DNA from 2 places in the Plantibacter lichenum genome. Region 2 is predicted to be linked to the other one. Evidence: predicted binding sites of a transcription regulator. Region 2 holds the regulator's gene; the other holds the start of a gene.
The links. Region 2 encodes HspR, which represses chaperone genes until heat shock. Its sites were predicted from a motif close to AAGTTGAGTCNNNNNGACTCAACTT; they were not measured.
Positions count from the first base shown of each region.

Region 1: ACQ3HB_RS13875 (Hsp20/alpha crystallin family protein) is a predicted target of HspR. The motif match lies at 5,207-5,231, and genes of this name have one in related genera.

Region 1 is NZ_JBOBFT010000009.1:170,462-178,484, forward strand. Features, by position in the region: gene ACQ3HB_RS13850 (CpaE/TadZ family protein) at 1-109, shown strand, start outside; gene ACQ3HB_RS13855 (C69 family dipeptidase) at 420-2,288, shown strand; gene ACQ3HB_RS13860 (sensor histidine kinase) at 2,521-4,014, shown strand; gene ACQ3HB_RS13865 (WhiB family transcriptional regulator) at 4,187-4,435, opposite strand; gene ACQ3HB_RS13870 (hypothetical protein) at 4,625-5,056, shown strand; gene ACQ3HB_RS13875 (Hsp20/alpha crystallin family protein) at 5,282-5,737, shown strand; gene bcp (thioredoxin-dependent thiol peroxidase) at 6,000-6,479, opposite strand; gene rsgA (ribosome small subunit-dependent GTPase A) at 6,675-7,733, opposite strand; gene aroA (3-phosphoshikimate 1-carboxyvinyltransferase) at 7,737-8,023, opposite strand, start outside.
Region 2 is NZ_JBOBFT010000002.1:349,364-357,386, reverse strand. Features, by position in the region: gene dnaK (molecular chaperone DnaK) at 1-1,732, shown strand, start outside; gene ACQ3HB_RS04990 (nucleotide exchange factor GrpE) at 1,735-2,367, shown strand; gene ACQ3HB_RS04985 (DnaJ C-terminal domain-containing protein) at 2,370-3,377, shown strand; gene ACQ3HB_RS04980 (heat shock protein transcriptional repressor HspR) at 3,396-3,815, shown strand; gene ACQ3HB_RS04975 (hypothetical protein) at 4,015-5,430, shown strand; gene ACQ3HB_RS04970 (hypothetical protein) at 5,742-6,380, shown strand; gene ACQ3HB_RS04965 (class I SAM-dependent methyltransferase) at 6,623-7,762, shown strand; gene ACQ3HB_RS04960 (DUF817 domain-containing protein) at 7,966-8,023, shown strand, end outside.

The sequences.
Region 1 (8,023 bases), on a different contig from region 2:
GCTCCCGCAGGCTGGCGAGACGGAGTCGAGACGAGCGCTCCGAGGTCGATCGGCGCGATCAGTGCGGTCGCGCCGAGCCGGGTCGCGCCGTCGCGAACGTCCGGCGTGAGTGCGGGGCGACGTGGCTCGGCGCCGCCGGGCGGAGGCATCGGGCGGCGACGTCGGACGGTTCCAGGGCCCGATCGCGCCTGGTTCTCGTCGGCCGATCCGCTCCATCGTGCGCGCGCGAGTAAGCCACAGTTGTTGATTTGGCAACGTGAGCGAGTGGCCGATAGAACGGAAGCGGCCCGCGAGCCAGCGGGACCACCACAACCGCATACGATCGCCGGGAGGCTCTCATCCTGCATCGACGACTGGCAACCGCCAGCATCGCCATCCTGTTCACCACCACGAGCGTCATCGCCGTCGGCCCATCCGCCATGGCGGAGCCCACCGGACAAACCGGAGCCAGAACCGGCACCAGCGCAGCGCTCGCATCCGCAGCTGCGACAGCACCGACCGCTTCGGCCGCGACCGCCGCGACCGCCGCCGGAGCACCACTCGGCCAGGCCGGCCCGACCGACGGCGAGCCGGACAAGAGCTTCGCGTTCTACGTCGGCAAGAACCGGTCCGCATCCGGTCACACCCTCCTCGGCGGATTCGGTCACGAACCGTCGAGCCACTGGGTCGAAGTCGTTCCGCGCCAGCAGCACGAACCGGGGTCGACCATCGTCGTCGGCGCCACTGAGGAGGCCGACATGCCCGGCGTCCTCACCGAGATTCCGCAGGCGCCGGAGACGGCTCGCTACATCACCTCGAACTACTCCGAATTCGCCGGCTTCCCGGCGCCGCTCACCAACGGCGGCCTCAACGAGCACGGCGTCGCGGCGCGCGACGTGTGGTCCAACTCGAGCGAGGCGTTGTGGGACCTGACCCCGCTCGACCAGACCGGTCCGAGCTACTCGGACCTCTCGCGGATCGCCATGGAGCGGGCGACGACGGCGCGCGAGGCTGTCGACATCGTCGGCTCGCTCATCAACGAGCACGGCTACACGACCTACGGCGGCAACTCCCACCTGTTCGCCGACGCGAACGAGGGCTGGGTGTTCGTCGAGTTCTCCGGCGGATCCGGGCTCTGGGCGGCTGCACGGTTGAGCGCGGACGACATCCGCGTCTCGTACCCCGGCTACATCCAGGACTTCCCGGTGGCGGCGCTCGACGGCACCGATCCGGACTTCGTCGGCTCTCCGAACCTCGTCGACGTCGCCGTCCAGCAGGGCTGGCGCGCCGCCGACGATCAGAGCGCCACGATCGACCTCCAGCAGGTCTACGGGCAGCCGTTCCCCACCGAGCCGTTCGACGTCGGCCAGGTCGCCGATCCGTCCGACACGGCGCCGTACCGCAACCCGGTGTCCCTGGAGGCCGAGCTGCAGGCGATGGACGAGCTCACCCTCCAGGACGCGATGCGCTACGTGCGTGACCCGCGATGGTCGGACGACCGCTCCGGGTACGGGCAGGTCGCCGAGCTCCGCGACGACCTCCCGGACCCCGGCCTGCAGACGCTCTGGGTCGCGGCGACGGCGGCAGTGACGGCCCCGTACATCCCTGTCATGATCGGTACGGAGGACGTCCCCGTCCAGTACGCGCAGCATCGCTATCTCACCGCCGGCGCCTCGGCGAGCTACCTGTCACCCGAGTTCGCCGAGCAGGAGGCGACCGAGTACGCGACGCAGACGTTCAAACGCCTCATGTACGCGACGTGCGCCAGGCCCGACGCCTACCTCGGCGACGTGACGCGGGCCCTCGAAGGCATGGAGGCGGATTCGATCGCCGAGCACGACCGGGTGATCGAGCGGGCGACGAAGGCCTACGCCTCCGGTGACGCGACCGGCGCCGAGCAGGCGCTGACCGCGTTGACCCACGAGCGGGCGCTCGACGGACTCGCGCTCGGCGGCTACCTGCTCGACGACATCCTCGAGCGCAGCACGAAGGACGGCGGCATCCACCTGCCCGACGTCGACGTGCCGGCCGGCACCACGGCCTCCGCGCGCAGTCTCAGCATGGAACTCGACGGCGCGACCTCGCGTGATCGCATGAACTGCGACGTCGGTGGCGGCTGGGCCGACGGGAGCACAGCAGACCGACAGGGTGCGTACGGCGACCCGGCCGACGTGCCCGACTACCGCGCGGCATCGGCCTCCGCCGACGTCTCCGGGCTCGGGTGGCTCTGGCTCGCCGTCACGGGCGTCGCAGGACTCGCGATCGGCGGAGCCGCGGTGTGGCTCATCGGACGCCGCCGGGCCGCGTAACGCAAGCTCGGAGAAGCACGCGCACAACTCCTTCAATCCGTCCGTCGCCGCATCGCCGGCCCTGATGTTCCGGGGTCCCGGCGCCGACGGTGTCCCGATTGAAGGAGTTGTGCGCGGACCGGACGGCTCGACGTGTTCCGAGCGGCAGTCGAGCGCTTGGCGGCCGGGCCCGAATCCGCAGCCCTGGCACGGCTCACAAGGAACCGTCGGTCGCCGACCCTAGACTGGTTCCGTGTCGACGCTCAGTGATCTCGTACTCGCCCAGGGGCGCTCCAGCGCCGAAGACGTCGAATGGTTGCACATGCTGCTGGCCGACAGCCAGCTGCTCGCAGACCTGGCCTTCGCCGACATCGTGATCTGGGTGCCGACCACCTCGGGGAGCTTCATCGCCGTCGCGCACTCGCGTCCCTCGAGCGCGGCCACACTGTTCTACCGCGACTTCGTCGGGCAGTCGATCAAGCAGGAGTGGCGCAAGCAGGTCACCGACTGCTTCGAGAGCGGCAGGATCATCGAATCCTCCGCACCGGACTGGTACGAGGAAACGCCCACGCGCGTCCGCGCTGTTCCCGTCGCCCGTCGGCTCTCTCCCACCGAGAAGGTCAACGCGGACGGCCCCATCGCCGTCATCACCCGCCACACCAACCTGGGTGAGGCGCGCACGCCGAGCCGCCAGGAGCTCACCTTCAACGACTGCGCGAGCGACCTCTTCGAGATGATCGCGGCGGGCGACTTCCCGGATCTGGGCGCACCCACCGGTCCGCGGCGCGGAGCCCCTCGAGCGAGTGATGGCCTCATGCGGCTCGACGTGGACGGAACCGTCACGTTCGCGAGCCCCAATGCCCTGTCCGCGTTCAACCGCATCGGCTTCGCGGAGGAGCTCGAGGGGGAGTCCCTCGCCGAGGTCACGACGCACCTGCTCTCCGGAACCGTCACGGTCGACGAATCGCTTCCCCTCGTCGTCACGGGCCGCGCGCCCTGGCGCACCGACATCGAGGACAAGGGCGTCACCATCTCGCTGCGTGCGATCCCGCTGCGCAGTCGCGGCGAACGCATCGGCGCGATCGTCCTCTGCCGCGACGTGAGCGAGCTCCGCCACCAGGAGCAGGAGCTCATCACCAAGGACGCGACGATCCGCGAGATCCACCACCGGGTGAAGAACAACCTGCAGACCGTCGCGTCGCTCCTCCGCATCCAGGCACGCCGGACGCACTCCGAGGAGGCGCGCGACGCGCTCAACCAGGCGATGCGCCGTGTCGCCGCCATCGCGGTGGTCCACGACACGCTCTCCGAAGGGCTCAACCAGAACGTGGACTTCGACGAGGTCTTCGAACGGGTGCTGCTGCTCGTCGCCGAGGTCGCGAGCTCGCACAACACGACCGTTCGTCCCACCTCGACGGGCACCTTCGGCAACCTGCCGAGCGAGTACGCGACGCCGCTCGCCCTCGCACTCACCGAGCTCGTCACGAACGCCGTGGAGCACGGGTTGAACGGCCGCGACGGAGACGTCGCCATCACCGCCGCTCGCACCGACGACACGCTCTCCGTGCAGGTGCGAGACAACGGCGCCGGGCTGCCGGAGGGGAAGGTCGGTTCAGGCCTCGGCACCCAGATCGTCCGCACGCTCATCCAGGGTGAGCTGGGCGGCACGATCGACTGGCACACGCTCATGGGGAGCGGTACCGAGGTCACGATCGAAGTGCCGCTGCGCTGGGTCGCCAAGGGCTGAGCGGCCCGGTTCGGCCCGAGTCGGCACACGGCCGCGCCCGGCCGATCGGCCCGCCCTGTTCGGACCCGATTCCGGACAGACGAAACCCCCTGCCGACCACCCGATTCGTCGGGTGGCGCGGTGCAGGGGGTTGTCGAACGGCGTCTGGTTCAGGCGGCGCCGGAGTCGAGTGTCAGGAAGCGCGGCGAGCTCGAGCTGCGCGACGCTTGAGTGCGCGACGCTCGTCCTCGCTGAGGCCGCCCCAGACGCCCGAGTCCTGACCGGTCTCGAGCGCGTACTGCAGGCAGACCTCGGTCACGCTGCAATTGGCGCACACCTGCTTGGCCTTGTCGATCTGATCGACCGCCGGTCCGGTGTTTCCCACCGGGAAGAACAGCTCGGGGTCGACGGTGAGGCAAGCAGCTTTGTCGCGCCAGTCCATAGGGGAACTCCTTTTATTGCAGGGTAGATTTCTTCAACCGACCAAATGGGTCGGGAAGCGAATGCCGATTCGCGAGGGGGATGATCGTCCAGATTGGGATCTGTCCACTTCCTCGTGGACGTCAAATCGGCCTCAATCATGGTTTCATATTGGTAGTAGCAAATCAATAGTCAAGTTTGGGATAACTCTGTGAGTACCGACCATCACGTCCACGGCGAACCGCAGCGCGACCAGGCGGGCCGACACCCGTACGTCCGCGCGCTGACCGTCCTCCTGGGCGCTGAGGCGCTCCTCATGCTGGGGCTGTCCGCGTGGTTCCTGTTCGAACTGTTGGCGGCCACGCCGTCGTCGTTCACGAGCGCGCTCGCGATCTTCGTGATCCTGCTGATCGCGACGGCGTTCGTCGTCGCACTCGCGGTCGGCCTCATTCGTCGCCAGACGTGGATCCGCGGTGGAGCGGTCACCTGGCAGCTCATCCAGATCGCCGTCGCGATCGGTGCGTTCCAGGGGATCTTCGCGCAGCCCGGCATCGGCTGGCTCCTCCTCATCCCGTCGATCGTCGTGCTCGTGCTCCTCTTCACGAAGCCCGTGATCGCCGTCACTCGGCGCGATCTGCACTGAGGGACGCGGTTCGCCGCGTTCGGTCGCCCTTCCTCGCTCTGCCCTTCCTCGCTTCGGTCCTCCTCGCTTCGGTCCTCGCTCTGCCCTTCCGTGTCGCTCGCTGTCCGCGAACAGGGGAAGGTCTCGTCGGTGAACCCGGTTACCGTTAGATAGTTGAGTCAAATGGGCTCAACTTTGAAACGACTAGCCGGGCCGCGAACACGCTCCCGACCAAGGAGGAACACCATGGCTCTCACCTTCGACCCCACCCGTGACCGCGAACGTATCGTCAACGGCCTCCAGAGCGCCGCTCAGGGCCCGCGCAAGATGCCGATGGATCTGTACCGCGACAGCGACGTCTACGTCCTCAGCGCTGATCTCCCCGGCATCGATCCGGGTTCCGTCGACATCGACGTGGACGGCCAGCTGCTCAGCATTCGTGCCGAGCGCACTCTCACGAGCGGTGACGGCGTCGCCTGGATCGCCCGCGAGCGACGCGCAGGCAGCTTCCTGCGCCAGTTCACGCTCGGCCAGGGCATCGACACCGAGCACATCGCCGCGAGCTACGTGAACGGCGTCCTGACGGTCACCGTCCCCGTTGCCGAGCGTGCCAAGCCGCGCAAGATCGAGGTCGTGACGGGTTCGCCCGCCGAAGCCCCGGCATCGGAGACGGCTCCCGAGACGGCAGACGCCGCCGCGTAGCCCCTCGCCTCCGAGACGAGGCTGCCTGAATGAGGCCCCGACACCAGGTGTCGGGGCCTCGCTCGTCCTCGCCCTCGTACTCGGGCTGTTCACAACTCAGGAGCGTTCCGGCGTGTCGGGGACGGACGTCGGCGTGTCGCGGCCGACACGCCGCACGTCTCCTGAGTTGTGAACGGGATCGAGGGGCGGCGATGCGATGTGCAGGCGGATCGCTCCGACGGAGCTCAGCCGGGAGCTTCGACGGGGAGGCCGAGCGGGGAGCTCAGGCGGGGAGGCCGAGCGCCTTCCGCAGGCTCTTGACGTGGCCAGTCGCCTTCACGTTGTACTTCGCGAGCGTGATCTTCCCATCGCCGTCGATCGCGAACGTCGACCGCAGGACGCCCGTCACGAGCTTGCCGTAGAGGTTCTTCTCGCCATAGGCGCCGTACGCGTTGTGCACCGCGAGGTCGGCATCGCTCAGCAGCGGGAAGTTGAGCCCCTCGGCCTCCTGGAACTCCTTGAGCGTGGCCGGCTCGTCCTTCGAGACGCCGAGCACCTGATAGCCGGAAGATGCGAGCGACGACAGGTTGTCGCGGAAGTCGCACGCTTCCGTGGTGCAGCCGGGCGTCATCGCGGCCGGATAGAAGTACAGGATGACCTGCTTGCCCGCGTAGTCCGCGAGCGAGACGGAGGCGCCGTCCTGGTCGGTCAGAGTGAATGCTGGAGCGGTGTCGCCGGCTGCGAGGCGGATCGGTTCGGTCATGCTGCCAGCCTACCGATCGCGCTGCATCGCCCTCCCGGGACGTTCACAACTCAGGAGCGTTTCGGCGTGTTGTGGCCGACACGCCGGGCGATGGGTGCGACACGCCGCAGGTCTCCTGAGTTGTGAACGCGGCGAGCTGACCGAGCGACCGATGCGAGCGGGACGGACGCGGCCGTCGTCAGCGGCGTGGTCGACTCAGTAGCTGTCGGCCTTGACCGCGGCGAACGTCGCGAGGAGCCGCTGCAGGGAGTCGAGACGGGCGAGCCCCGCTTCGCCGAGACGGCCGTCGGCCGCAGCCTCGTTCATCGCGCAGTCGGGGGCGTCCGGCAGATGCGTGCACCCGCGTGGGCAGTCCTCGGCGATCTCCGCCAGGTCGGTGAACGACTTCAGGATGTTGTCCGTGTTGACATGACCGAGGCCGAACGAGCGGACGCCGGGGGTGTCGATGACCCAGCCGGTGCCGGTCGGGGCGACGACGCGCAGCGAGACGGTCGACGAGGACGTGTGCCGTCCGCGACCAGTCACGACGTTGACATGCCCCGTCGCGCGATCGGCCGTCGGGACAACCGCGTTCACGAGCGTCGACTTGCCGACGCCGGAGTGCCCGACGAAGACCGTGTCGTGGCCGACGAGCGCCTCCGAGATCTCCTCCACAGGCATCGCGTCTTCACGACTGCGGAAGACGCGGAGACCGAGGCCTGCGAAGTTCGCGAGGAATTCGTCGGGGTCCTGCAGGTCCGTCTTCGTGATACAGAGCATGGGGGTGATGCCGGCGTCGAAGGCTGCGACGAGGTACCGGTCCACGAGGCGCGCCCGTGGCTCCGGATTCGCGGCGGCGACCACGATGAGCATCTGGTCGGCGTTCGCCACGACGACCCGCTCCATCGCATCGGTGTCGTCGCCACTGCGCCGCAGGAGCGTCTTCCGGGGCTGGATGCGGACGATGCGCGACAGCGTGCCCTCCGCGCCGCTCGTGTCGCCGACGACGTCGACGCGGTCGCCCGTGACGATCGCCTGCTTGCGCAACTCGCGGGCCCGCGTGGAGGTGAGCACACGCTCGTCGTCCGTGCCCTCGTCGAGCAGGACCGTGTACCGTCCACGGTCGACGCCGAGCACTCGTGCCGTCAGGGCGTCCCTGTGCTCCGGCCTCGTCTTCGTCCGCGGGCGGTTCGCCTTCGGGTTCGGCCGGGTGCGAATCGAGGATTCGTCGATCTCCGGCTCGTCGTCGTCATCGTCGTCGGTCCACCAACTCATCGATCAGGCCCCGAGCATCGTCTGCCACAGCGACGTGAACTGCGGCAGCGTCTTGGCGGTCGTCGCGACGTTCTCGATCGTGATCCCGGGGACGACCAGGCCGAGCATCGCACCCGTGGTGGCCATACGATGATCGTGGTAGCTGTGCCATTCGCCGCCGTGGAGCGGTTTCGGGTCGATGCGGAGGCCGTCCTCGAGTTCCGTGACCGAACCGCCGAGCTTGTTGATCTCGGTCGCGAGGGCTGCGAGGCGATCGGTCTCGTGATGGCGGATGTGGCCGATGCCGGTGA
Region 2 (8,023 bases):
TGGCGAGGTGCTCGTCGGCGAGACCGCGAAGCGCCAGGCCGTCACCAACGTCGACCGCACCATCGCGAGCGTCAAGCGCCACATGGGCACCGACTGGACGTTCGACGTCGAAGGCAAGAAGTACACGCCGCAGGAGCTGTCCGCTCGCATCCTCGGCAAGCTCAAGCGCGACGCAGAACAGTACCTGGGCGACACCGTGACCGACGCCGTCATCACGGTCCCCGCGTACTTCAACGACGCCGAGCGTCAGGCCACGAAGGAAGCCGGCGAGATCGCCGGACTCAACGTCCTGCGCATCATCAACGAGCCCACCGCTGCAGCCCTCGCTTATGGCCTGGACCGCGGCAAGGAGGACGAGCTCATCCTCGTCTTCGACCTCGGTGGCGGAACGTTCGACGTCTCGCTCCTCGAAGTGGGCAAGGACGACGACTTCTCCACCATCCAGGTGCGCTCCACCTCCGGTGACAACCGCCTCGGTGGAGACGACTGGGACCAGCGCGTCGTCGACTACCTGATCAAGCGCTTCAAGGATGCCACCGGTGTGGACGTCTCGGGCGACAAGATCGCGAAGCAGCGCCTCAAGGAAGCCGCAGAGCAGGCCAAGAAGGAGCTCAGCTCCTCGATGTCCACGTCGATCCAGCTGCCGTACCTCTCCCTCACTGAGAACGGCCCGGCGAACCTCGACGAGACGCTCACGCGTGCGAAGTTCGAAGAGCTCACCAACGACCTCCTCGAGCGCACTCGCAAGCCGTTCAACGACGTCATCGCCGAAGCAGGCGTGAAGGTCTCCGACATTGCACACGTCGTGCTCGTCGGTGGATCGACCCGTATGCCGGCCGTCGCCGAACTCGTCAAGAAGCTCACCGGCGGACAGGAGCCCAACAAGGGCGTCAACCCTGACGAGGTCGTCGCCGTCGGCGCCGCACTCCAGGCCGGTGTGCTGAAGGGCGAGCGCAAGGACGTCCTCCTCATCGACGTCACCCCGCTGTCGCTCGGCATCGAGACGAAGGGCGGCATCATGACGAAGCTCATCGAGCGCAACACCGCCATCCCGACGAAGCGCAGCGAGACCTTCACCACCGCGGACGACAACCAGCCGTCCGTCGCGATCCAGGTCTTCCAGGGTGAGCGCGACTTCACGCGCGACAACAAGAACCTCGGCACCTTCGAGCTGACCGGCATCGCTCCGGCTCCGCGCGGCGTGCCGCAGGTCGAGGTCACCTTCGACATCGACGCCAACGGCATCGTGCACGTGTCCGCCAAGGACAAGGGCACCGGCAAGGAGCAGTCGATGACGATCACCGGCGGTTCCTCGCTCGGCAAGGAAGACATCGAGCGCATGGTCCGCGAAGCCGAAGAGCACGCGGCCGACGACAAGCTGCGTCGTGAGCAGGCAGAGGTCCGGAACAACGCCGAACAGCTCGCCTACTCCATCGACAAGCTCATCAAGGAGAACGACGACAAGCTCCCCGAGGACGTCAAGACCGAGGTCCAGGGCGATGTCGACGCACTCAAGAGCGCACTCGCCGGAGACGACGAGGACGCGGTGAAGACCACGTTCGACAAGCTCAACGAGTCGCAGGCGAAGCTCGGTGAAGCCATCTACGCGCAGGCGCAGGCGGCGGAGTCGGCAGCAGCCGGAGCCGAGACCCCCGAAGCCGACACGACCTCTGACGAGGACGTCGTCGACGCCGAGGTCGTCGAGGACGAGGAAGACAAGGACAAGAAGTAGCCATGACCGACGAGAACCAGAACCACGAGGGCATCGACCCGGAGAACGGTGAGGTTCGTCAGCCAGGCGCCGACGGGACGGATGCTGCGGCATCCGCCCCGTCGGGTTCCGCGGACAGTGCTCCCGGAGCCGACCAGGACGACGAGCTCACCGTCGAAGACATCCTGAACGCTGCTCCGGAGCACCCGGTGGAAGGCGAACTGACGGAGGCCGAACTGCTGGCCGCCGAACGACTCGCCGACCTCCAGCGGGTGACCGCCGAGTACGCGAACTACCGCAAGCGCACCGAAGCGGGCCGCGAGGTGGAGCGCGAGCGCACCACCGGCGAGGTCGCGAAGGTCCTGCTGCCGGTGCTCGACGACCTGGACCGTGCCGAGAAGCACGGCGACCTCGACGGCGACGCACCGTTCAGCCAGATCGCGCAGAAGCTGCGGACGTCCGTGGAACGCCTCGGACTGAAGCCATTCGGCACGATCGGTGAGACGTTCGACCCGAACATCCACGAGGCCATCTTCCAGCAGCCGACGCCGGACGCCGAAGGCGAAACGGTCCTCGACGTCGTCGAGACCGGTTACACCCTCGGCTCCACGCTCCTGCGTGCCGCCAAGGTGGTCGTTGCGGTCCCGGCGAGCTAGCCATGGCGAGTCAGGACTGGTTCGACAAGGACTTCTACAAGGTCCTCGGCGTCAAGAAGGATGTGACGCAGGCCGAGTTGAAGAAGGCGTACCGCAAGCTCGCGAGACAGTACCACCCGGACTCCAACGCGGGTGATGCCGCCTCCGAGGCGCGGTTCAAGGAGATCAGCGAGGCCAACTCGGTGCTCTCCGACCCGGAACAGCGCAAGGAGTACGACGCTGTCCGCGCCATGGGTGGTGGAGCTCGCTTCACCGCCCCCGGCCAGGCCGGCGGCAACGGCGGGTTCGAGGACGTCTTCGGCAACATGTTCGGCGGCGGCGGTGGCCGCGGTCAGAGCTACACCTACCAGCAGTCCTCCGGCGGACAACCCAATTTCGAGGATCTCCTCGGCGGCGGGCTGTTCGGTCAGGGAGGCTTCGGGCAGACGAGTGGCGGGTACCGCGGCTACGGCGGACCGACCCCCGGTCGGGACATCGCAGCGCACACGACGGTCGACTTCCTGACCGCCACGAAGGGCGAGACCATCTCCCTCCAGACCTCAGAGGGTCGCACCATCAAGGTGAAGATCCCCGCGGGCGTCTCGGACGGGCAGAAGATCCGCCTCCGCGGCAAAGGGCAGCCGAGTCAGGACGGCGGTCCGGCCGGCGATATCGTGGTCACCGTGAGTGTCCGCAAGCATCCCGTGTTCGAGCGCGACGGCCTGAACCTGCGGGTGACGGTGCCGGTCACGTTCGTCGAAGCAACCCTCGGCGCGACGATCGAGGTCCCCACCCTCGGTGGCGACCCCGTGAAGCTGCGTGTGGCCCCCGGAACGCCGAGCGGCCGTGTGCTGCGCGTCAAAGGCCGGGGCGTCGCGACCACGAAGGGCACCGGCGATCTGCTCGCCGTCGTCCAGGTCGTGGTTCCGGCCCACCTCGGGTCGGACGCCAAGGAAGCACTCGAACGCTTCCACGAGTTGGAACCGAAAGAGAACCCGCGCGACGAACTGCTCGCACGGGCACGAGGCTAGCGAGAAGGGATGCAGGGCATGGACGAGCGTTCGCCGATCTTCGCCATCGCGATGGCGGCAGAGCTCGCCGGCATGCACCCGCAGACCCTCCGCCAGTACGACCGCATCGGTCTCGTCTCGCCCACCCGTACGGCGGGGAAGTCGAGACGGTACTCGATGCACGACATCGCGCAATTGCGTGAAGTCGCGAGGCTCAGCGCTGAAGGCGTGAGCCTCGAGGGCATTTCCCGCATCCTGTCCCTGGAGAACGAGGTCGCCTCGCTCCAGGGACGGGTGCGCGAGCTCGAACACGCCCTCGCCGATGTCCTCCTGAAGTCGCCCGGCGGGCGCGTGTTCGCCGCCGGCATGGAAGGTAGCGTCGTTCCGTTGAAGAGTGGGACGCGTGCCCGGCGCCGCACCGAGATCGTCGTGTGGCGGCCCAAGGGGCCAGGGGCCTGACACTGGGTGCCGGGGTCGTGGGGACTCGTTCGGTCATTCCGTCGGTCGCGCCGTCCGCGGCGGGCATCGCGATCCGCTGACCGACTGACGCGCGCCGCGCGCCGAGCACCGCGCGCCGCATCGCATCGTCTCCGGTCCCCCGGTGCCGCGTCTCGCACTGATCCTGTGATGGCGGAGGGCCGACGCGTAGGATGCTGGCATGAGTCAGCCCCCGGAAACGCAACCACCCGCTCCGGAGTCACGACCGGACGACGCCCAGCAGACGACCGCTGAGTTCGCGCAGCACCCGGCACCGGAGCAGGGTGCGCCGCAGGCGCCATCGCAACCAACAACTCCGCAGCCCGGCTACCAGCCGTCCGGCTACCAGCCTGCGCCTGCACCTCCGCAGTACCAGCCGCCGCAGGCGTTCCAGCCCGCGCAACCGTTCGAGGCGTCGCCGCAGTACCAGGCCGCCCCGAACCATGAGCAGGCGGCCGCGTATCAGCAGGGTGCGCCATATCAGGGGACGCCGTATCAGGGTGCTCCGGGGCAGGCTCAGGCCGGTCCGTACGTCGGTCCGGGGCAGTATCAGCAGGCCCCCGACTACCAGCAGGCTCCTGCGTATCAGCAGCCGGCAGGTGCCGCCCAGGCGGCCGCGTATCAGCAGGGCGCCGCGTATCAGCAGGCGAATCCGTACCAGCAGACGCCCGCCTACCAGCAGGCGCCGCAGTACCAGCATCAGGCACCGCAGTCGCCGGCCTACCAGCAGCCGGTGCCGCAGCAGTTCGCGCAGCATCCCGCATACCTCGCGCCCGTCAAGCAGCCTCGCGCCCCGCTGACCCCGCGTCAGCGCTCGCGTGCGCGACTGGCCGGCGGGATCGGGAACGGGCTCATCACGCTCGGCGGCAGTCTCGTCGTCCTGCCGGTCACCTTCGTCGTTGTGGTCCTGGCCCTCGGCGCCTTCGTCGGTGGGCTCGCCGCCGCATCGGGTGCCGGGGACCAGGTGAAATCCGTGTTCGCGACGATCTACCGCACGGTGATCGAGCCCTACATCCTGCTGTACGTGCTCATCATGCTCATCGGACTCGTGGTGCTGGTGCTCGGCTTCGTCCTGAGCGTCTCGATCCTGCGACGCGGTGGGATCCGACGACCCGTCGCCGTGACCTTCGCCGGATGGGGCATCGCCGTTGCCGGCGGGGTCCTGTTGTCGTTCGTCACGAGCCCGTTCGCGAACCTGTTCTCCTTCGGTGCGCGGCCGCAGTCCGACGTCGACCAGGCGATCGGGCCCGTCATCGCGGGCGTCTCCGTGTCGCTCGTGGTCTCGCTCGCGCTCGGGGTCGTCATCGGTGTGTTCAGTTGGTGGTGGATGGCGCACGCGATGCGTGATCCTGAGGCCCCTGGTGGTGGAGGTGGTGCCGGTGGTGCTGCTGGCGGTGGCGCTGCTGGTACTGGTGGCCTTGCCGGTGGTGCTGCTGGTACTGGTGGCCTTGCCGGTGGTGCTTTCGGTGGTGGAGCTGCCGGTACTGGTGGCCTTCCCGGCGCTGGTGGCACCCGCGACGCAGCCTCCGGTGCGGTGGCGGCGCCCGGCACCCAGCCCTTCACCGCTCAGGCTCCGCCGCCTCCGCCCTCAAGCTGACTCGGTGTCCGACCCGGCGGTTGCAGAATTCAGGAACATCGGCACAATTCAGGATGATTCCGGGCGGCGCGCCGATCGATCGTCCTGAATTCTGCAACCATTCCTGAATTCTGCAAGCCCTGCTCCGTGCTGCGCTGCCCTGCTCGGACCCGAGGTTGAGCACAATTCCGGAAAAGGTGTGACAGGAGTGACGAAATCGGCCGAAATCGGGCGTTCGAGTCACATCAGCCCCACGTTTTCCGGAATCGTGCAAGGTGAAGGTGGGGCGACGGACTCGGCCTCCTCGCATCGGCGCTCGCTAGGCTGACTGCGTGAGCGCGAACCCCGTCACACCGAAACGCCAGGCCGATGCCGCCGCCCCCGAAGCGGCACGTCGCCGCCGCGGCGCGCGATTCGCCGGGGCGTTCGCCTATCCGCTCATGTACTTCGGTGTGGTGGCCGGGCTCCTCCCACTGCTGTCCCTCATCGTCATCACCGCGCCGATCGTCTTCGGGGTGCTGTTCGGCGCGGGGGAGACCGAGTTCGTCGCCGGGTTCTCACGAGCGTTCGCGTTCGTCCTGTTGTTCCTCGCGACGCCGTTCGCGGTCTGGATCTGGGCGTATGTCGGGGTGGGGGTCGTCGCGTTCGTCGGCGGGATCCTGCTCAGCGTGCGCATCCTGCGTCGGCACGGTGTGGGTCGGCCCGGCGCGGTCACCAACTGGGGGTTCTGGGCGACGCTGCCCATCCAATTCCTGTTCGGCTTCATGGGGGTCGTCATCGTCTTCGCGTCGATCAGCGCGGGCGTTGCAGCCGATGCCGACGGGGTGGCGACGATCCGCGCTTTCGGCCAGGGGATGATGATCGCCACGGTCGCCAATCTGCTCATCTCCGCCGGTCTCGGGGCGTTGCTGTTCCCGGCCGTACTGCGCGCCGTCCCTGCGACGAAGCGCTCGCGTCGTCCCCGGGCGTGAGGGTGCTGCGACGCTTCCGCGCTGACACTCCGTCGGCCGTCTCCGCCCGGTCCGGTGAGGCGATCGCCCCGGTCGCAGAATTCAGGAGCATCGGCACGATTCAGGATGATGTGGGGCGGCGCGCCGACAGGTCGTCCTGAATGCTGCAGATCGTCCTGAATTCTGCAACCACCAGGCGGAGGGATGGGACGGGTGTCGGCGCCGTGGGGCTGGCGTGCAGCCGCCGCCACTAGCCTGAGAGGATGCCTGCATTCTCTTTCGACGCGCTGCGGCGCTTCCCCGACGTGGAAGCGCCGAACCTGTTCGCCGTCGACGCGAGCGACCGACTCATCCTCGACGAAGCCGCGGAGGCGATCGCCGCCGCACCCGCCGGCACGGTCGTTGTCCTCGGCGACCACTACGGCGCCCTCACACTCGGTGCGGCCGCCCACCACGGAGCCACGGACATCCGTGTGCACCAGGACGGCCTGACCGGTGAACTGGCGCTCGCCGCCAACGCCGACGCGACCGAGCTCACCGCCTCCTACCGTTCCCTCCCGTTCGGCGAGGAATTGCTAACCGGCTCGACGGTCGTCGTGATGCAGCTCCCGCGCGGCCTCGACGAACTCGAGGAGATCGCCGACGGCATCGCCCGCTGGGCGGACCCGCAGGTCCGCGTCTTCGCCGGCGGTCGCATCAAACACCTGACCACGACGATGAACGACGTCCTCGCAACCCGTTTCTCGACCATCCAGCCGAGCCTCGCCCGCCAGAAGTCGCGCGTCATCCGCGCCTCCGGTCCGCTCGCGGTCGGCGCGCCCACGTTCCCGCGCATCGGGAAACACGGCGATGTCGGCCTGATCGTCGCGGCTCACGGCGGCGCGTTCGCGGGCAGCCGCATCGACATCGGCACGCGTGCGCTCCTCGAAGCGCTGCCGAAACTCGCTCCGGACGCGGAGCAGGTCATCGACCTCGGCTGCGGCACCGGTGTGCTCGGCGTCGCACTCGCGAAGGCGCGTCCCGGCGTCCACGTGATCGCGACCGACCAGTCGGCTGCGGCCGTCGACTCGACGCGTGCGACGATCGCCGCGAACGACACCCCGGAACTCGGACTGTCGGAGCGGATGACGGTGGTGCGCGACAACGGTCTCGAATCGCAGCCGGACGAATCGGCTGATCTGATCCTGCTGAACCCGCCGTTCCACATCGGCTCGACGGTGCACACGGGATTGGCCTTGGCGATGTTCGCCGACGCGAAGCGCGTCCTGCGACGCGGCGGCACCCTCGCCGTCGTGTGGAACTCGCACCTCGGATACCGCGCCGCGCTCGAACGACTCGTCGGTCACACCGCGCAGGTGTCGCGCAACGACAAGTTCACGGTCACGACCTCGCGGCGTCGCTGAGCCTCCTCCTCCCTCCGAGTGTCATTCACACAATTCAGGACGATTTTCACAATTCAGGATGATTGACCCGCGTGTCGGGCGAGATCATCCTGAATTGTGCAGATGTTCCTGAATTGTGCACATGGCACTCGGGGAGAGAGGGCAGGGCAACCAGGAGTGGAGCGCCGGGCGGAACACCAGACGCGGGTCCGTATGCTGTGACGATGCGCGACGCCGACGACCACATCCACGAGCTGACGAGCGTCGAACGATGGATCGACG